Regions from separate parts of the Pantoea sp. E956-1 genome, predicted to be linked through region 2. Evidence: predicted binding sites of a transcription regulator. Region 2 holds the regulator's gene; each other region holds the start of a gene.
What was found. The regulator CRP, encoded in region 2, controls carbon source genes, mostly activating them, when cyclic AMP is high. The targets are predictions, from matches to a motif close to ATGTGANNNNNNTCACAT.
Positions count from the first base shown of each region.

Region 1: the regulator CRP is predicted to act here: its motif matches at 5,319-5,336, upstream of glpT (glycerol-3-phosphate transporter).
Region 3: the regulator CRP is predicted to act here: its motif matches at 3,040-3,057, upstream of AC0T7J_RS17980 (CdaR family transcriptional regulator).

Region 1 is NZ_CEUYZP010000007.1:26,392-33,215, reverse strand. It holds gene rhtC (threonine export protein RhtC) at 1-131, shown strand, start outside; gene AC0T7J_RS16820 (DUF1460 domain-containing protein) at 350-1,159, shown strand; gene rhtB (homoserine/homoserine lactone efflux protein) at 1,221-1,844, opposite strand; gene pldB (lysophospholipase L2) at 1,957-2,949, shown strand; gene yigL (sugar/pyridoxal phosphate phosphatase YigL) at 3,001-3,801, shown strand; gene glpT (glycerol-3-phosphate transporter) at 3,851-5,191, opposite strand; gene AC0T7J_RS16795 (carboxylate/amino acid/amine transporter) at 5,566-6,429, shown strand; gene AC0T7J_RS16790 (YehS family protein) at 6,752-6,824, opposite strand, start outside.
Region 2 is NZ_CEUYZP010000006.1:215,962-222,785, reverse strand. It holds gene AC0T7J_RS16330 (hydrolase) at 1-841, shown strand, start outside; gene AC0T7J_RS16325 (YheU family protein) at 846-1,064, shown strand; gene AC0T7J_RS16320 (phosphoribulokinase) at 1,126-1,995, shown strand; gene AC0T7J_RS16315 (OsmC family protein) at 2,608-3,012, opposite strand; gene crp (cAMP-activated global transcriptional regulator CRP) at 3,316-3,948, shown strand; gene AC0T7J_RS16305 (YccS/YhfK family putative transporter) at 4,006-6,081, shown strand; gene argD (bifunctional acetylornithine/succinyldiaminopimelate transaminase) at 6,083-6,824, opposite strand, start outside.
Region 3 is NZ_CEUYZP010000008.1:35,589-42,412, forward strand. It holds gene glnD (bifunctional uridylyltransferase/uridylyl-removing protein GlnD) at 1-199, shown strand, start outside; gene dapD (2,3,4,5-tetrahydropyridine-2,6-dicarboxylate N-succinyltransferase) at 283-1,107, shown strand; gene AC0T7J_RS17975 (DUF3461 family protein) at 1,332-1,724, shown strand; gene AC0T7J_RS17980 (CdaR family transcriptional regulator) at 1,785-2,942, opposite strand; gene degP (serine endoprotease DegP) at 3,127-4,572, opposite strand; gene dgt (dGTPase) at 4,707-6,197, opposite strand; gene mtnN (5'-methylthioadenosine/S-adenosylhomocysteine nucleosidase) at 6,290-6,824, shown strand, end outside.

The DNA of each region.
Region 1 (6,824 bases), on a different contig from region 2:
TTACCCTGGTGGCGGCGATTTTTGCGCTGCCGTGGATCCGCACCAGGTATCAGCGACTGGCTAAGTGGGTCGATGGCATGGCAGGCGTTCTGTTTGCCGGTTTCGGTATCCACCTGATTATCTCGCGTTAAGTCCTGCTATCGCCCTTATGCCGGAGAGCGCGTTGCGCTTCCGGCATAAACGTCACTTCTCACTCCTCTGACATGTCGCCTGAGTGACAGTTATCACCCTCTGCACCTGCTGATGATGCTCTGCTACAACTGCGGCTAAATAGTCACCATTCGTTAATAAATGAAACGATTACCTCCGGTATGGTTGTGTCGACGGACTATTTTTCATGGAGATGATGATGAGAGTAAAACCCCTGTTATTGCTGTTAATCGCGTCCTGCATCAGCGCCTGCGCCTCGCCTGATGCTGCCCATAACCGCGCCCCTAATCCGGCTAAAGGGGATAGCGTGTCGGCTATTCTGGCGCAGATACCCCCGGCGTCAGAGCAGCAGCAGGGCGAAAGGATTAGCCGGATCTCTGAGACGTTTCTCGGGACACCCTATGAAGCGGATACGCTGATCGGTTCTCCCACGCGTCCGGAAGCGCTGGTGATCAATTTCAACGGTGTGGATTGCTTCACGCTGCTTGATTATGTACAGGCGCTGAGCCGCAGCCACGATCGCGCCAGCTTTGAGGCCAGCCTGATTCGGACCCGCTACGCTGATGGTGAAGTCAGCTACCTTAAGCGCCGCCATTTTTTCACCGACTGGTTCGCTGAAAATCCGCGCAATGCTGATGACATAACACGCACCCTTAGTCCGGATGCGGTGACGGTGGTGAAGCACCTGAATCTTCAGGCCAGCGGAAAAGAACGGCTACCCGGTCTGGGTGTGATCCCACGCCGCATAACTTACCTTCCGGGCCGCGCGATCACACCGCAGGTGCTGAAGCAGATCCAGACCGGCGATTACATTGGGGTTTACACTCCCCGTCAGGAGCTGGATGTCTCCCATGCAGGGATTGCTGTCTGGCATGATGGGCAGCTATGGTTCAGGAACGCCTCTTCGCTGGCCGCTAATCGTAAAGTTGTCGATGCGCCGTTCAGAGAATATATGCGCTCGAAGCCGGGCATCATTGTGCTGCGTGCGGTTCCACTGACAGCGCCGTAGCGGGGATAGAGAAGAAGGGAGACTCTTTCGCGCCGACCTTAGTGCGTCGGCGCGTCGGGGCTTAAGCGATCTTTCTGGCACTGGCCAGCAGTGCGCCTACCGCCATAAACAGCCCGCCAAAAATGCGGTTCATTAATTTCATCTGTTTTGGACCCTTAATCCAGCCCGCAATCCGTGTTGCCAGCGTGGCGTAGCCAATCATCACGATGATATCGACCACAACGGTGGTGACGCCCAGCACCAGATACTGCATAAATAGCGGCTGATGCGGCTGGATAAATTGCGGGAACAGAGCAGCAAGAAAAACGATACTTTTCGGGTTAGTCAGGTTAACCAGCACGGCGCGTTTGAACAGGCGCCGACGCGGCATCGCTTTGGCGACCGCATCCAGATCAATACCGCCCGCTGAACGCCACTGCTGAATACCCAGCCAGACCAGATAAGCCGCACCGGCCCATTTCAGAATCTCAAACGCCAGCAGCGACTGAGAAAACAGCGCGCCCAGACCGATGCCGACCAGCACGATATGCAGCGCCAGGCCGACCTGCAGACCGGAGATAGAGGCCACCGTGCCGCGATAGCCGTGGCTGATACCGGTGCTCATGGTGTTAATTGCGCCGGAACCGGGCGACAGGCTGAGAATTGTCGTGGTAAGCAGATAGGTCAGCCACCATTCGATGGTCATGGGTCAGGCTCTCTTTAGTAGCGGAATTGTGACACAATACGCCAGAAATAAGCGCGGCGCTACAGCCTGCGCATGGCATTCAGGACTCTGTATCCGGTCATCAGGAGGGCGAATGAATCAACACAAAGCCAGTTGGCTGCGACGAGAAAAAGCCTTTGCTGCCTTCGCCACCGGGCCACTGCTCGATTTCTGGCACAGTCGTGAAGAACTTGAGTTTACCGGCGTGGGCAACCTGACGCTGCGCTACGTCCGTTTCACATCACCGCAACACAAGCGTGTGATTCTGATTGTGCCGGGACGCATCGAGAGTTACATAAAATATCCTGAACTGGCGTACGATCTGTTTCATTGCGGATTTGATGTGGTGATACTGGACCATCGCGGTCAGGGGCGCTCCGATCGGCTGCTGGAAGATTCACATCGCGGTCACGTGGCGGAATTTACCCATTATGTCGACGACCTTGAAACGCTCTATCTGAAAGAGATTATCAGCGGTCACTATCAGCAGCGCTATGCGCTGGCTCACTCCATGGGCGGCGCAATCTTAACGCTGTTTCTGGCGCGTCAGCCGCAGGCGTTTCATGCGGCCGCGCTGGTGGCGCCGATGTTTGGCATTGCGTTACCGTTGCCCTCTTTTCTGGCTCATCGGATTCTGGACTGGGCGGAAAAGCGTCCGGCCATGCGCGATGGCTATGCGCTCGGCACCGGCCGCTGGCGCGCGCATCCGTTTGGCATTAACCGGCTGACGCACAGCACCGAGCGTTACCGGCGAAACCTGCGTTTTTATGCGGACGATCCGGCGATTCGCGTGGGCGGGCCAACCTACCATTGGGTACGTGAAGGCATCCATGCGGGTCGCAATATCATCAGTCAGGTCGATAAAATCACCACGCCACTGCTGCTGTTACAGGCCAGCGATGATCGGGTGGTCGACAATCGTTCGCAGGACCTGTTTTGTGCCGCGATGGCGGCGGCGGGTCATCCGTGTGAAGGCAATAAGCCACGGGTGATCGACGGTGCGCGACATGAGATCCTGTTTGAAAAGGATGAGATGCGTGCCGAAGCACTCAATGCAGTGGTCGACTTCTTTTCATCGCACCACTGACGTTATTTATCCGACCGGTTAAACCGGCAGAACCAGATACCCGAGGTTTTCATGTACCACATCGTTGCATCCGATCTGGATGGCACGCTGCTTTCTCCCGAACATCGCCTGACTCCTTTTGCGCGTGAAACGCTGCAGCAGCTGGTCGCGAAAGATATTCACTTTGTATTCGCCACTGGCCGTCATCATATCGATGTCGGACAGATGCGCGACAGTCTGGCGATTCCGGCCTATATGATCACCTCAAACGGTGCGCGCGTGCACAACGCAGAGGGCGAGCTGGTGTTCAGTCATAATCTGGATGAGGATATCGCCAGCGATCTCTTTGGCCTGCAATATCATCACAGCGATATTCTGACTCACGTTTACCGCGACGATGAGTGGTTTGTCAGCCGTTCAAGTCCGGCTGAGCAGGATTATTTCCGCGAGTCTGTGTTCAACTATCAGGTCTATGAGCCGGGTCTGCTGCCAACCGATAACATCAGCAAAGTCTTCTTCACCTGCGAAAATCCCGAGCATCTGATCCCGATGGAGCAGGCGATTGAAGCGCGCTGGGGCGATCGGGTTAACGTCAGTTTCTCGCTGCCTACCTGTCTGGAAGTCATGGCGGGCGGCGTGTCGAAAGGGCATGCACTGGAAGCGGTTGCGAAAACGCTGGGCCATTCGCTGGACAGCTGTATCGCCTTTGGCGACGGCATGAATGATGTGGAGATGCTGAGCATGGCGGGTAAAGGCTATATCATGCAGAACGCCCATCAGCGGTTGAAAGATACGCTGCCGGAGCTGGATGTGATCGGTTCAAATGCCGATGATGCCGTGCCGCAGACGCTGCGCACGCTCTATCTTGCCTAAGGCGTCTGCGAAAAAAAGGGCCGGATATCCGGCCCTTTTTTTATTGCCGTCAGGCAAGGGTCTTTTTGTGTTTGTGTTCGCTGACCATGGTCAGTAATAGCAGGATAACCGCCAGCACACAGCCAGCAATCATCACCATGAAGCCGCCGTCCCAGCCGAAGTAATCGACGGTGTAACCGACAATGGCGCTGGCCGCCACCGAGCCACCCAGGTAGCCGAACAGGCCGGTGAAGCCCGCCGCTGTCCCCGCCGCTTTTTTCGGGGCCAGTTCGAGCGCATGCAGACCAATCAGCATCACCGGACCGTAGATCAGGAAGCCAATTACGATCATACAGGCCATGTCGACGCCAGGATTGCCCGCCGGGTTGAGCCAGTAGATCACGGTCGCGATGGTCACCAGCGTCATAAAGAACACCCCGGTCGCACCGCGATTACCGCGGAACACTTTGTCCGACATCCAGCCGCACAACAGCGTCCCTGGAATCCCCGCATATTCATACAGGAAGTAAGCCCACGACGATTTATCCAGCGTGAAGTGTTTTACTTCTCTGAGATAGGTCGGCGACCAGTCGAGGATGCCGTAGCGCAGCAGATAGACAAACACGTTGGCCAGTGCGATGTACCACAGTAGCTTGTTCGGCAGCACATATTTCATGAAGATCTGTTTTGCCGTCAGCTCCTCTTCATGGCTGGCATCGTAGTCAGGAGGATAGTCGTTTTTATACTCTTCAATCGGCGGCAGACCGCAGGATTGCGGGGTATCGCGCATCAGGGCAAAAGCCAGAATCGCTATGGCAATCGCGCCAAACGCCGGCATATAGAGTGCCGCTTTCCAGTCGTTAAACCACGCCATACCGAGCAGGAACAGCAGAGGCGGAATACCGCCGCCCACGTTATGGGCGCAGTTCCAGATCGAGACGATCCTGCCGCGCTCCTTTTGCGACCACCAGTGAACCATGGTACGTCCACAGGGTGGCCAGCCCATGCCCTGGAACCAGCCGCAGATAAACAGCAGCACGAACATCACCATAATGCTGGAGGTGGCCCAGGGGACGAATCCCATGATCAGCATTACTGTCGCGGCCAGAATCAGACCTGCCGGTAAAAAGACGCGCGGGTTTGATCGGTCAGAGACCGAGCCCATGATGAATTTTGAAAAGCCGTAGGCAATGGAGATGCCGGATAGGGCAAAACCGAGATCGCCTCGTGAAAAACCCTGCTCCACCAGATAGGGCATGGCGAGGGCGAAGTTTTTTCTGACCAGATAGTAGGCCGCGTAACCAAAGAAGATCCCGATGAAAATTTGCCAGCGCAGACGACGGTAGAGCGGATCAACGTGATCCTCCGCCACCTGCGGCTGACGTGGTGCAGGTTTAAAAATGCTCAGCATCAGTGAGGCCCTCCAGGGCACATTATGGTTTTTAATTCCCAGCAGGTTGGGGCAGGAAAAGAGCAGAAGAAAATGGACGCAGAATGTTCCATTTCGCGCAAAGAATAGTGTTAGTTGCAGAACGTTACTGTGATGAATGACACATTTGTTACAGTTTTATTACAACTTAGAGCGGAAGTGATCATGCGATGGATCATTTCGCGCATTTTATCTGGCTGAAAGATCTTTCTGTAGGCAGTTATATCAGGAGGCAAAAGCCCTTTTCCGATGGACATGCTGATCGCCTGGTTTGTAATCAGATGTCAACCAGATTTCACAGCCTGATGGCAGCACATTGTTTACACTGACGGCCTGTTAATTTCGGGATCGTCGCCGTGTTTTTATTGATTATTACCACCATCCTGTGGGCCTTTTCGTTCAGCCTGATTGGCGAATACCTTGCCGGGCAGGTGGACAGCTGGTTCTCTGTACTGATGCGACTGGCGCTGGCTGCACTGGTTTTTTTACCTTTCCTGCGCTGGCGTGGTCATCGCCCTTCAACGCTGTTGCTTTACATGCTGGTCGGGATGCTGCAGCTGGGCGTGATGTATCTGCTGAGTTTCGAAGCCTATCTCTACCTTAGCGTGTCGGAATTCCTGCTGTTTACGGTGATGACGCCGCTTTATGTGACGCTGATTTACGATCTGATCAGCCGTCGTCCACTGCGCATCGGCTATATCTTCAGTGCACTTCTGGCTGTGGCAGGTGCGGCGATTATTCGCTATGACAAAGTCAGCGATCATTTCTGGTTTGGTCTGCTGTTAGTGCAACTGGCAAACATCTGCTTCGCGGCGGGAATGGTGGGCTATAAGCGTCTGCAGGAGACCCGCCCGATGCCGCAGCACGCGGCCTTCTCCTGGTTCTATCTGGGTGCGGTGTTGATTGCGGTGATCGCCTGGTGTGCCTGGGGCAATCCGCAGAAGTTGCCAACCACCCCATTGCAGTGGGGCATTCTGGTCTGGCTGGGCATTGCGGCTTCCGGTCTCGGCTATTTTATGTGGAATTATGGTGCGACCCAGGTCGATGCCGGCACGCTGGGCATTATGAATAACATGCACGTTCCTGCCGGGCTGCTGGTGAATCTGGCTATCTGGCAGGAGAAACCGCACTGGCCAGGCTTTATTGCGGGCGCACTGGTGATCCTCGCCTCGCTGTGGGTGCACAAGCGCTGGGTGGTGGGGCGCAGTGAACGATCATAAACAGGGCGGCAACAGTGGTGCGGCCTCCCGGGCTGGCGCGTCCGATCGCGAAGGAATCTTACAGGATGGTTCAGAAACGCGCCCGGCGCTTTTTTCCCCCTGCGACGAATGCTCCACCGATGACCCGCTTTCACTCCCAGGGCTGGCCTGGTGTTGCTGATTAAAAAGCCATTAAGAAGCTTGAGGGAAGAGGTGGCGCAACTGAGGAGCAAAGCGTCCGAGCCAGGGATGGCGAGGCCGTGCTGCATGGATGCAGGCTTTCTTTGCGATCAGATGCGCCACTTCTGACCACGCAGGTACCCGAAGCGATCAGCAACAGACGTTAAGCGGGCTTCTCACTCTTAGGACGCTGAATCATCGCCAGCCCTTTCAGGAAGTTACGCAGAATCTGATCG
Region 2 (6,824 bases):
CGATCTCGCCTGGAGTGAAGATCCGCAGTTCGCGCAGCATAAACCGCGCGTGGTGCTGTTTCATGGGCTGGAGGGCAGTTTTCACAGCCCCTATATTCATGGCCTGATGGCGATCTGCCGTGCGCGCGGCTGGCTGGCGGTGGTGATGCATTTTCGCGGCTGCAGCGGCGAACCGAATCGGCTCAACCGTATCTATCACTCCGGCGAAACCGAAGATGCCCGCTTTTTTCTGCACTGGCTGCGCACCCGCTGGGGCCGCGTACCCACCGCCGCGGTCGGTTTCTCGCTGGGCGGTAACATGCTGGGCTGCCTGCTGGGCCAGCAGGGCGCAGCCGCTGAGGTAGACGCGGGTGTCATTGTCTCCGCTCCGCTGCTGCTGGAGCCCTGTAGCCTAAAACTGGAAAGCGGCTTCTCACGCGTCTATCAATACTATTTGCTGGCGCAGCTCAAGAAAAATGCCCGCCGCAAACTGCACGCCTGGCCGGATACGCTGCCGGTCAATCTGGCGCAGCTGAAAGCGCTGCGGCGACTACGCGATTTTGATGATGCCATTACCGCCCGCGCCCACGGTTTTCTGGATGCGGCCGATTACTATCATCGTGCCAGCGCCATGCCCTGGCTGAAGCACGCAGAGAAACCGCTGCTGATCATTCACGCCAAAGATGATCCTTTTATGAGTGATGAGGTGATCCCGCACAGCAGCCAATTATCTGCCACTATTACCTATCAACTGACACCACACGGCGGCCATGTAGGTTTTGTTGGTGGGACATTACGCCAGCCTGAAATGTGGCTGGAACAGCGCATCCCCCAGTGGATCGCCCCTTTTCTGGATAACTGATCTCGTGATTATTCCCTGGCAACAGGTCTCACCTGAGACCCTTGAAAATCTGATTGAAACCTTTGTACTGCGTGAAGGCACGGACTATGGCGAGCAGGAACGCAGCCTGATCGACAAGGTGGCCGATGTGCGACGTCAGCTGGAAACGGGTGAAGTGGTACTGGTGTGGTCGGAACTGCACGAATCGGTCAATATCATGCCGCGCAAAGAATTTCGTGGCTGATGCACCCAACGGCATTTCGTGTTAACAATGCCTATTGCCCGACCTCACAGGGAGCTTTTCTATGTCTGCACGTCATCCCATTATCGCGGTGACTGGTTCCAGCGGCGCAGGGACCACCACCACCAGCGTGGCGTTTCGCAAGATCTTTCAGCAGCTCGATCTTCATGCGGCGGAGCTGGAAGGTGACAGTTTTCACCGCTTTACCCGTCCTGAAATGGATATGGCGATTCGTAAGGCGCGCGATTTAGGACGTCATGTCAGCTACTTCGGCCCGGAAGCCAATGACTTTGGCCTGCTGGAGCAGAGCTTTAAAGAGTATGGCCAGAGCGGACAGGGCCAGTCGCGTAAATATCTGCACACCTACGATGAAGCGGTGCCGTGGAATCAGGTGCCTGGCACCTTTACGCCGTGGCAACCGCTGCCGCAGAACACCGATATTCTCTTCTACGAAGGGCTGCACGGCGGCGTGGTAACGGCGCAGCACAACGTAGCAGAACAGGTTGATCTGCTGGTTGGCGTGGTGCCAATTGTGAACCTGGAGTGGATTCAGAAGCTGGTGCGCGATACCGGCGAGCGCGGCCATTCACGTGAAGCAGTCATGGATTCGGTGGTGCGCTCGATGGAAGATTACATCAACTTCATCACACCACAGTTTTCACGCACTCACCTCAACTTTCAGCGCGTCCCGACGGTCGATACCTCAAACCCGTTCGCTGCCCGCGCTATTCCGTCACTGGATGAGAGCTTTGTAGTGATCCACTTCCAGGCGCTGGAAGATATCGACCTCCCCTACCTGCTGGCGATGCTGCAGGGCTCGTTTATCTCGCACATCAATACGCTGGTGGTGCCTGGCGGCAAAATGGGTCTGGCGATGGAGTTGATCATGGGTCCGCTGGTGAAGCGGCTGATGGAAGGTAAGCGAATAGAGTAAGAGGTCAGCAAAAACCGCTCTGAGAGCAGATGTCTTTCACAAAGATGGTAAAACTGGTTTTCCTGCGGCTAAAGACTTACCGCTGAGCAGGCTTCAGGTAGCATACACCTTTCGCAAAGACGCAAAACCGCCATCCCTGGCAGGCTCAGCGCGGGCCATCCCTGGCCCGCGATGCTTTGCTACAGGTATATGCTCCCTTCACTTCCCGTCCGGCAACCGCATCCGGTTTCAGGAAGGTCGCTACAGACAACGCCTGGGCAGAAAGAATCTGGCAGCAATAGATAAGTTCAACACGCCGGGAACCGGGTCAGAAGAGGAAAGCGTCCCGCCGCCCGGATAAAAACGCCGGGAGCGTTTTTGAACAACGCAACGCGTTGGCCCGGTTACGGGCGCACCTCAGGGATGAGGTGCGTAATCGCGCGGGCCGGGCATGCCATGGATGGCGGCTTTTGCGTCTTTCCGATCTGACCCGGTTCCCTGCGCAGGCACAGTATCAAAGCGGATTCCCGATGCAGGCACAGTCTGACAGCAGAGCACGACAGATTTTGCCCGCGACCTTAAAAGATCCCTGCGGCTATTACAGCTCAATCACTAAAAGATCCCTTGCGGCTACTACAGCTCAATCACTTCATAGCTATGCGTAATGTTGACGCCTTTACCCAGCATGATGGCCACAGAGCAATATTTTTCAGCAGAAAGATCCACGGCGCGTGAGACCGCTTTATCCTGGAGCGCTTTGCCACTCACGATAAAATGCAGGTTGATGTGCGTAAAGATTCGCGGCGCCTCTTCACGACGTTCTGAAGTCAGTTTTACTTCACAATCAGCTACATCGTTGCGGCCTTTTTGCAGAATTGATACCACGTCAATCGCGCTGCATCCGCCCGCCGCCATCAGCACCATCTCCATTGGGCTGGGCGCTTTATCACCCGAATTTCCATCCATCAGTATCTGATGGCCGGATGAGGATTCTCCGAGGAATGTCAGCCCTTCTACCCATTTCACTCTTGCCTGCATGATTTTTGCTCCGGAATACGCTGTTTTGTCGCCAGAGTACGCTTTCGCCTGGTAAACAGCAATCCAGAGAAATCCGCCTGTAGCTGAAGCGAGACAACAGAAGACAGTCGGCAAAAGCTGTGCTACAAACAGTGCTGAAAATATTTTTCGTCACCCGATGGCGAAGCCGGGAAGAATGATGCGCACTGCGCCTGATGCGGCCCGAATAATTTCCTGAAATGGAAACGCTTGAAGCTTTCACCGCCTGACAGGGAAAACTGCCCCCTGTATTTTGGGCACGATTACAACAGAGGATAATAGCGAATGGTTCTCGGCAAACCGCAAACAGACCCTACACTCGAATGGTTCCTGTCCCATTGCCATATTCACAAGTATCCATCCAAAAGTACGCTGATTCACCAAGGTGAAAAAGCAGAAACGCTTTACTACATCGTGAAAGGTTCCGTTGCGGTTCTGATTAAAGATGAAGAAGGCAAAGAGATGATTCTTTCTTACCTGAATCAGGGCGATTTTATTGGTGAGCTTGGCCTGTTTGAAGAAGGCCAGGAGCGCAGCGCCTGGGTACGTGCGAAAAGCGCGTGCGAAGTGGCGGAAATTTCTTACAAGAAATTCCGTCAGCTGATCCAGGTTAATCCCGATATCCTGATGCGACTCTCATCGCAGATGGCGCGTCGCCTGCAGGTGACGTCTGAAAAAGTGGGTAACCTCGCTTTCCTCGACGTAACCGGACGTATTGCACAGACTCTGCTTAACCTGGCGAAGCAGCCAGATGCCATGACGCATCCCGACGGCATGCAAATTAAAATCACTCGTCAGGAAATTGGCCAGATTGTTGGTTGTTCACGTGAAACCGTGGGCCGTATTTTGAAGATGCTGGAAGATCAGAACCTGATCTCCGCACACGGCAAAACCATCGTCGTTTACGGCACCCGCTAATTCCTGTCACCCACGGCGTGATGGCAACATCACGCCGTTATTGTTTGTGTTGGGCCGATGTGGCGTCGAATTATTTACCATCCTGAAGTTAACTACGCCTTGCGGCAAACGCTGGTGCTCTGTCTGCCCGTGGCACTGGGCTGGCTGGCTGGCGACCTGCAAAAAGGTTTGCTGTTCTCATTAGTGCCCGCCTGCTGCAACATCGCCGGTCTGGATACCCCGCATAAACGCTTCTTCAAACGCCTGATTGTTGGCGGCAGCCTGTTTGCCCTCGGCAGCTTTCTGATGCAGTGGCTTACTCTGCATGCTATCCCTCTGCCGCTGATCCTGTTCGCCATGCCCTTGCTGCTCGGCGTCACTGGTGAAATTAGCCCGCTGCATGGTCGTCTGCTGCCCGGCACCCTGATCGCCGCCATCTTTACCCTGAGCCTGATTGGCCGCATGCCAATCTATGTCCCCCCGCTGCTCTATATCGGCGGCACGCTGTGGTACGGGCTGTTTAACTGGTTCTGGTTCTGGCTGTGGAAAGAGCAGCCAATGCGCGAAAGCCTGAGCCTGATCTACCGCGAGCTGGCTAACTACTGCGACGCCAAATATACCCTGCTGACGCAGCTGACCGATCCGGAAAAGGCGCTGCCGCCGCTGCTGGCACGCCAGCAGAAAGTGGTCGATCTGATCAACACCTGTTATCAGCAGATGCACATGCTGTCGGCAAGCCGCGATCACAGCCATAAACGGCTGACGCGCGCCTTTCAGGTGGCGCTGGATCTGCAGGAACATATCTCGGTCAGCCTGCATCGGCCGGAAGAGGTGCAGAAACTGGTCGAACAGAGCCACGCTGAAGCGGTGATCCGATGGAATGCCAAAACCATCTCGGCCCGGTTGCGGGTGCTGGCGGATGACATTCTCTATCACCAGCTACCCGATCGCTTTGCGATGGATAAACAGCTCGGCGCGCTGGAGAAAATCGCCCATCAGCATCCCGACAATCCGGTGGGTAACTTCTGCCTTTACCACTTCAACCGCATCGCGCGGGTTCTGCGCACCCAGAAACCCCTTTATCAGCGCGATCTGATGGCTGACCGCCAGCGCCGTCTGCCGCTGTTACCGGCGCTGCGCAGTTATCTCTCGTTCCGCTCATCGGCCCTGCGCACTGCCGGCCGCTTTGCGGTGATGCTGATGCTGGGCAGCGCGCTGGCGCTGTTCTTCAACATCCCCAAACCCTACTGGATCCTGATGACCATCATGTTCGTCAGCCAGAACGGCTACAGCGCTACCCGTGTCCGCATTCAGCACCGGGCACTGGGCACTTTTGCCGGTCTGGTGATCGCGGCCGCCACGCTGCGCATGGCGGTGCCGGAGTCGCTGGTGCTGCTGATCATGCTGGCGATTACCTTTATCAGCTATCGCTTTACCCGCCAGTTCTATGGCTGGTCGATGATTGGCTTTACGGTCACGGCGGTTTACTCGCTGCAATTGCTGTCGCTGAATGGCGCGCAGTTTCTGCTGCCGCGACTCATGGATACGCTGATGGGTTGTCTGATCGCTTTTGGCGGGATGCTGTGGCTGTGGCCGCAGTGGCAGAGCGGCTTACTACGGCAGAACGCCCATGACGCACTGGAAACCTATCAGGATGCGCTACGGCTGTTGCTGGGTGACGAACAGTCACCAGAGAAACTGGCTTATCAGCGGGTGAAGGTCAATCAGGCACACAATGCGCTGTTTAACTCACTGAATCAGGCGATGCAGGAACCCGCGTTCAACTCCCGCTATCTGAGTGATATGCGGCTCTGGGTCACGCACAGTCAGTTTATCGTCGAGCATATCAACGCCATGACGATTCTGGCGCGTGAGCACACCATGCTCACTGCGTCGCTGGCTGAGCGTTACCTGCAATCCTGTGAAATCGCGCTGCAGCGGTGTCAGCAGCGGCTGGAATATGATGGGGAAAGCTCACAGGTGAACCTGCTGGATGACCTGGAAAATATCAGTGAGGGACCGATAACGGTGGTGGAGCAGCATGTACGGCGCATTCTCGATCATCTGAGCGTGATGTACACCATTTCATCGCTGGCGTGGAACCAGCGGCCGCAACATGGCCGCTGGCTGATCAGACGCTTACGTAAAAACTAAGCTAGCCGTTGAGCACGTTGCCGACGGCCGTGGCGAAGCGGCTCATGCCCTCTTCGATATCGGCAGGCTCAATGATCAGTGACGGGGCAAAACGCATCACGTCGGTTCCGGCAACCAGCACCATCACGCCTTCTGCGGCCGCGGCATTCAGGATGTCGCGTGCTTTACCGGCATGCTGCGGTTTCAGCGCCGCGCCAATCAGCAGCCCCTTGCCGCGAATATCGCTGAAGAGATCATACTTCGCATCGATGGCCTGCAGCGCCGTGACAAAGTGCTGACGACGCGTCTCAACGCCTGCCAGCACGTCCGGCGTATTGATAATATCGAGCGCGGTTTCGGCAATAGCGCAGGCGAGGGGATTACCGCCATAGGTAGTGCCATGCACGCCCGGCGCCATCGTCGAGGCGATCTCGTTAGTGGTCAGCATGGCGCTGACCGGGAAACCGCCGCCCAGTGCTTTGGCTGAGGTCAGAATATCGGGCTGGACGCCATAATGCTCATAGGCGAACAGCTTGCCGCTGCGCCCCATGCCGCTCTGCACTTCATCCAGCACCAGCAGCGCCTGATGCTGATCGCAAAGCTCACGCAGTCCCTGCATAAATTCCTGCGTTGCCGGCACGACGCCGCCCTCACCCTGAATCGGTTCAACCACAATGGCGCAGGTGTGATCGTCAATCACCGCTTTCACTGCGTTCAGGTCATTGAATGGCACATGGACGATATCCGCCGGTTTAGGCCCGAAT
Region 3 (6,824 bases), on a different contig from region 2:
AGGCCTGCTGGCGCGGGTCGGTGAAGTCTTTGCGGATCTTGGTGTCTCACTGCATGGCGCACGCATCAGCACCATCGGCGAGCGGGTCGAAGATTTGTTTATTCTGGCCAACAGTGAACGTCAGGCACTGGACGAAGAAATGCGAAAAGCGTTGCGACAACGGTTGACAGAGGCCCTTAATCCAAACGATAAAGTGTGACCAGACTCGATTTGTAAACATTCATCTCTTTACTTGTGTCGGGGTATTGCCCGGCATCGCACATGACAGATCAGGAAAAAAATATGCAACAGTTACAGAGCGTTATTGAATCCGCCTTTGAACGTCGCGCTGACATCACCCCCGCCAGCGTCGACAATGAAACCCGTGATGCTATCAACCAGGTGATCGCCCAGCTGGATAGCGGTGCACTGCGCGTTTCTGAAAAGATCGACGGCGAGTGGGTAACGCATCAGTGGCTGAAGAAAGCCGTACTGCTCTCTTTCCGCATCAATGACAATCAGGTGATGGAAGGTGCAGAAACCCGCTTTTACGACAAAGTGCCGATGAAGTTTGCAGGCTGGGATGACGCGCGTTTCAAAGAAGCCGGTTTCCGCGTCGTGCCGCCTGCGGCTGTGCGTCAGGGTGCCTATATCGCCCGCAACACAGTGCTGATGCCTTCTTACGTCAACATTGGTGCTTTTGTGGATGAAGGCACCATGGTGGACACCTGGGCAACCGTTGGCTCCTGTGCGCAAATTGGTAAAAACGTACACCTTTCTGGCGGCGTGGGTATCGGTGGCGTGCTGGAGCCGCTGCAGGCGAACCCGACCATCATCGAGGATAACTGCTTCATTGGCGCGCGCTCTGAAATCGTCGAAGGCGTAATTGTTGAAGAAGGTTCAGTGATCTCAATGGGCGTTTATATTGGTCAGAGCACCAAAATCTATGACCGTGAGACTGGCGAAGTGCATTACGGCCGTGTTCCTGCGGGTTCCGTGGTGGTCTCAGGTAACCTGCCCTCTAAAGATGGCAGCTACAGCCTCTACTGCGCCGTGATCGTGAAGAAAGTGGATGCGAAAACGCTGGGTAAAACAGGTATCAACGAACTGCTGCGCACCATCGACTGATTTAAGTGACGGGCTGGTTTCCAGCCCGTCATCTTTTCTTTACAGTGATTCCCAAATAACATGCTTCGCGTCGCGAATTAACTGGTGCGTTTAGTTTTTATCCAGGTCATAATCCGCGCCAGTTAAATCCTGTCGCGCAATGTTCATCCCGCTTATTTATGTCTACAGTTGACGGACGTCATGAACAAGTCTGCGCGCTTCTCACTTTTGATGGAAACAACGCTATGTATGACAATCTGAAAAGCTTAGGTATCAGTAACCCGGACGACATTGACCGCTACAGCCTGCGTCAGGAAGCCAATAACGACATTCTGAAAATCTACTTCCGCAAAGATAAAGGTGAGTTTTTCGCGAAGAGCGTCAAATTCAAATATCCGCGCCAGCGCAAAACGGTTGTTGCCGATCACGCAACTCAGGGCTACAAAGAAGTTCAGGAAATCAGCCCGAATCTGCGTTATGTCATCGATGAGCTGGACCAGATTTGCCAGCGCGATCAGGTTGAAGTGGATCTTAAACGCAAAATTCTGGATGACCTGCGTCACCTGGAAAGCGTGGTTTCCCACAAGATTACTGAAATTGAATCGGATCTGGAAAAATTAACCCGTAACGGTCGTTAATTTCCTGCCCGCCGAGAGAGGCCAGCATTGCTGGCCTTTTTTATGCCGCAAATCTGCACATCAGCCCTGCTCATCCAGTTGCAAAGCCACATAGAGCAACAGCCTGTCATCAAAATGGCCAAGATTCAGCCCGGTCAGTTCAGAAATCCGGTTCAGCCGGTATTCCAGCGTATTACGATGAATGAACAGCGCACGCGCGGTGGCGCTCGGCTGGACATTGTGGGTGAACCAGGCGATCAGCGTACGGCGCAGTAAGCCGTTGTTATCCATGCTCTTAAGCTTCGCCAGTGGCCGGGCGAGCTCATTGGCCTGCCAGCCACCCCGCAGGCTGTCGAGCAGCACCGGGAGCACCAGATCCTGATAAAAATAGCTGCGCACCTCAGGCATACGTTGTTTACCCACCATCATGGTGGTACGCGCCGTCCGGTAGGAGCGTGCGATGCTGCCGGGTCCGGTAAAGAAGTTGCCCAGCGCGATACGCATCCGAAGATGACCGCTCTCTTTCATCCGCTGTAGTAACTGCTCTACGCGGCGGCGATGATCTTCCTGATCGTAACGCCCATGCCCATTCAGGGCCGGTTTCAGCACCACCATTTCGGTCAGTGACACAATCGCGATCAGATTGTCCCGCTCCGGCGTGGTCAGCAGCGTTTGCAGCTGCTGTAACTCTGACATCGCGCTGTCGACCCCGAGCTGACCACTGTCCACTTCCACCACGGCGACCACACGCGGCTGATTGAGATCGATGCCGAGCCGCTGCGCCCATTCGGTCAGCTGTGGCGAGAGAGTATCGCTGCGGATCAGGTTCAGCACCAGCTCTTCACGCAGACGGCTGTCCTGCGCCAGCATATGCAGCAGCCGGGCCTGCTCCAGCATCATTTCCGCGGTCATGCAGACCAGCTCGCCATAATGCCGTAGCGCCAGCGGCTCACCGGTCAGGCCGATCACCCCGACGATGTCACCATCAATGCGCAGCGGCAGGTTAATGCCAGGCCGCACGCCATGGAGATGTTTAGCCACGGCTTCATCGATGTCGACAACGCGTCCCTGAGAGAGCACCAGCAGTGCACCTTCGTGCAACTCCCCAATACGTTCCCGGTCACCGCTGCCGATAATCCGGCCCCGCGCATCCATCACGTTGACATTGCTGTCAATAATTTTCATGGTGCGCGCCACGATATCCTGTGCCAGCCGGGCATCAAGGTGATAGGTAGCCATCCATTACTCCTGAAAAAGAGGGGGAGAAACAGAATACGCATGCACAGCATGCAGAACATTGTGCAATTGCACAGAGCCAGGCTGTCATTTGCCGAATTTGCGGTGAGCATCACACTCTGACGAGGCACAGAGCGGACATAAAAAAGGCGGACCACAGTCCGCCTTTTAATCCATTGTTGTTCGCTTACTGCATCAGCAGATAGATGTTGCTGTCGCCGCGTTTCACATTAAGCGCCAGAACGGACGGCTTGCTGTCGAGAACTTTGCGCAGTTCACCCAGGTTGGTGACTACCTGCTGATTAACGCCCTGGATAACATCGCCCTTTTTCAGACCGATACGCGCCGCGGCACTGCCCGGTTTCACGTTATCAACCCGAACACCTTTAGCACCTGCTTCGATATTACTGAGATCGGCGCCTTCGATGCCGGTGTAGATGGTCGCGGACTGCACTTTTGACTGGCTGCTCTGCTGCAACTGAACAGAGACATCGACCGGTTTGCCGTCACGCAGCAGTCCCAGTTTCAGGGTGGTGCCAACCGGCAGTGAGCCCACTTCCGCACGCAGCGAAGCAAAGCTGCTCAGCGGTTTGCCATTCATCGAGACAATCACGTCACCCGCTTTAATACCCGCTTTTGCGGCAGCCGAGTCTGGCAACACCTGGCTCACAAAGGCACCACGCTGTGCGTCGACTTTCATCGCTTTAGCCAGTTCTGAGTTCAGCTCCGTCCCCTGCACGCCCAGCTCGCCGCGTTTTACCTGACCAAACTCGACCATCTGAGCCGTCAGATTTTTCACCATGTTGCTGGGGATAGCAAAGCCGATACCAATATTGCCGCCGTCCGGCGCCAGAATGGCGGTGTTAATCCCGATGAGTTCACCGTTGAGGTTAACCAGCGCACCACCGGAGTTGCCCCGGTTAATCGCCGCATCCGTCTGGATAAAGTTTTCGTAGTTTTCCACGTTCAGACCACTGCGTCCCAGCGCCGAGACGATACCTGAGGTCACCGTTTCACCCAGGCCATAAGGGTTGCCGATCGCCACGGTATAATCGCCGACGCGCAGGTTGTCAGAGTCAGCAATTTTCACTGCGGTCAGATTTTTGGCTTCCTGCAGCTGAATCAATGCAATGTCAGAGCTGGGATCTTTACCGATCACTTTTGCGTCATAGCGCCGACCGTCGCTGAGCTGTACCTGAATTTTGGTCGCATTATTCACAACGTGGTTATTGGTCACCACGTAGCCTTTTTCAGCGTTAATGATAACGCCCGATCCCAGAGCACGGAATTTTTCCTGCTGGGTATCAGGGGCTGGCGCGCCGCCGTTACCACCTGAACCGTCGCCGCTCTGGCACATTGGTGAACCCTGGAAGGGGGAACCGTCCTGGCAGAATGGTGAATTGTTGCCAAAGAACTGCTGAAACTGCTGTGGCATACGCGGGGTTTTCACCGTGGTGGTTCCCTCAACGCTGATACTGACCACAGACGGCATCACCTTCTCCAGCATGGGGGCCAGACTTGGCTGTTGCTGGCTATCGGAAGAGGCCGTTTGCGCAGCAGAAACAGTAACAGGGGCGAGCGCCATGCTCAGGCTCAACGCCAGCGCACTTAACATTAAGGTCTTTTTTTTCATTTTTCGTTTCTCTATAAGATTACTGTTCAGACCATTGCTGTGGTCGAAAGGTGAGATAAATGTTTTAGCGCGAAGTTCCTTTAAAAGTTTAAGGCAAAGGTAAAAATTTATTCGCGCCCTTTACAATTGGCGGCTTATTCTACCGCCATCAGTCGCCGGTACTCATCCCAGGCATAGAGATCGGTCATGCCACTGATATAGTCCTGAATAAGCCGGCAGCGATAATAACGCTCCCACAACAGACGCTGATATTTATGTTCGACAACCAGATTACGCATCTTATGCAAATAGGCTTTACGGTGTTTACCGGAGAGCTTATGAAAAAGCCGGGTTTCAATCGGATGCTGACGCAGGAAATCTTCATTTATGAGCGTGGTAAAGGCTTCGTAATTAAGTCGCATCAGCGGCTGATAGATCTCCAGCAGCCCTTTAATGACCCGATAACCCTGTAACTCCAGCTGCTCGACTTCAGAATGATTAAAGACCTGCTGGCGCGCAACGGTTTTAAACAATAGCAGTAAGCGCCCCTCTTCACCCTCATCTTCCAGTAGCGCATGGTTAAAACTTCCATCGAATATAGCAGGCAGATTATCAACAAAACGTTTCACCGCATAGCTTACCAGTACGCTCTGAACATTTACGCGCAATGACATAAAAAATTGATCGCTGCGGCTTCGGCGTTTTTTACTGCAGGCTTCACGCCAGGCTTCGCCAATAGTCCGGCTGAAAGCGTCATTATTTTTAACCGGCCCCCAGGCTTTATTCAGGAACTCATACAAGCTTTCAACATTAAAGATATCTTTTTCTACAGCGTCGTCCAAATCGGCAATACAATAGGAGATATCATCCGCAGCTTCCATTATATAAGTCAGCGGAAAGCGGTGATGTTCTTCCATATTGGTGGCAGCACGCAGGTCGGCAATATAATCCTGCTCAGAGAGATAAAACCCAGGCTTCTTCATGAGTACGCTAAATTCGGCGGGCTTTTCCCCCTGCCACCAGGCAGGCGCGGTATATTTCAGGATGCAGGCGACCTGAGAATAACTGAGATTCAGTTGCAGCAGCGTATGCACCATCCGGATTGCCTGCGCGTTGCCCTCAAAGTGACAGAGATCCTGACGGATCATGGCGTTGAGTTGATCAAAGGCTTTACGCTGTGCTTCTCCTTCCACGCCGGCCACCAGCGGATCTACCAGCTCGGCTGAGAGGTTCTCTTCAAACCAGTCATTAATCGCCGCCTCGCCAAAATGGCCAAAGGGTGGATTGCCGACGTCATGCATCAGGCAGGCCATCTCAATCAGACTTTCAAACGCGCCTTCCAGTTCATCAAGACCATACTGCGCCAGCCCGCCCTGCATCTTCAGGGTTTGCAGGATCTCTTTGGTAATGTAACGCCCGGTCTGCTGCACCTCCAGCGAATGCGTCAGGCGGGAACGAACAGCAGCGTTGCGCTCCAGCGGAAACACCTGTGTTTTTTGCTGCAAACGCCGGATGGCGGCGGAGTTTATAATCCGACCACGATCGCTCTCAAAATGGCGCGTAATGTAATATTCGCCTTCCGGATCCTTGCGGCTGTTATAAGGGCGCGAGAAGCTGATCTTCTTCCTGAAATTGATCGCTGACATGGATTACCCCTTATTTTTTCGTGAATTAATCCCCTGAATGCCATGGTAGACTATGCCCTAAATTTTGATTCTTTACATTAGCGGAACTCACTATGAAAGCAGGCATTATTGGCGCCATGGAGCAGGAAGTCACACTGCTGCGCGACAAAATTGAAAACCGTCAAACGCTGACACTGGCGGGTTGTGAAATTTATACCGGCACCCTGCAGGGCGTTGAAGTGGCTCTGCTGAAATCGGGCATTGGTAAAACTTCTGCCGCGCTGGGTACCACGCTGCTGCTGCAACTCTGCAAGCCGGATGTGGTGATCAACACCGGTTCGGCTGGCGGTTTAGCGCCGTCGCTCAGCGTCGGCGATATCGTGGTGTCAGATGAAGTGCGCTATCACGATGCTGACGTCACCGCTTTTGGTTATGAGCCGGGTCAGATGGCGGGTTGTCCGGCCGCATTTGTGGCAGACAGCAAACTTATTGCCGCTGCAGAAGCCTGCATTAAGCAGCTGGATCTGAATGCCGTACGCGGTCTGGTGGTCAGCGGTGATGCCTTTATCAATGGTGCCGAACCGCTGGCGCGCATTCGTAATCTGTTCCCGCAGGCGATTGCCGTTGAGATGGAAGCCACCGCTATCG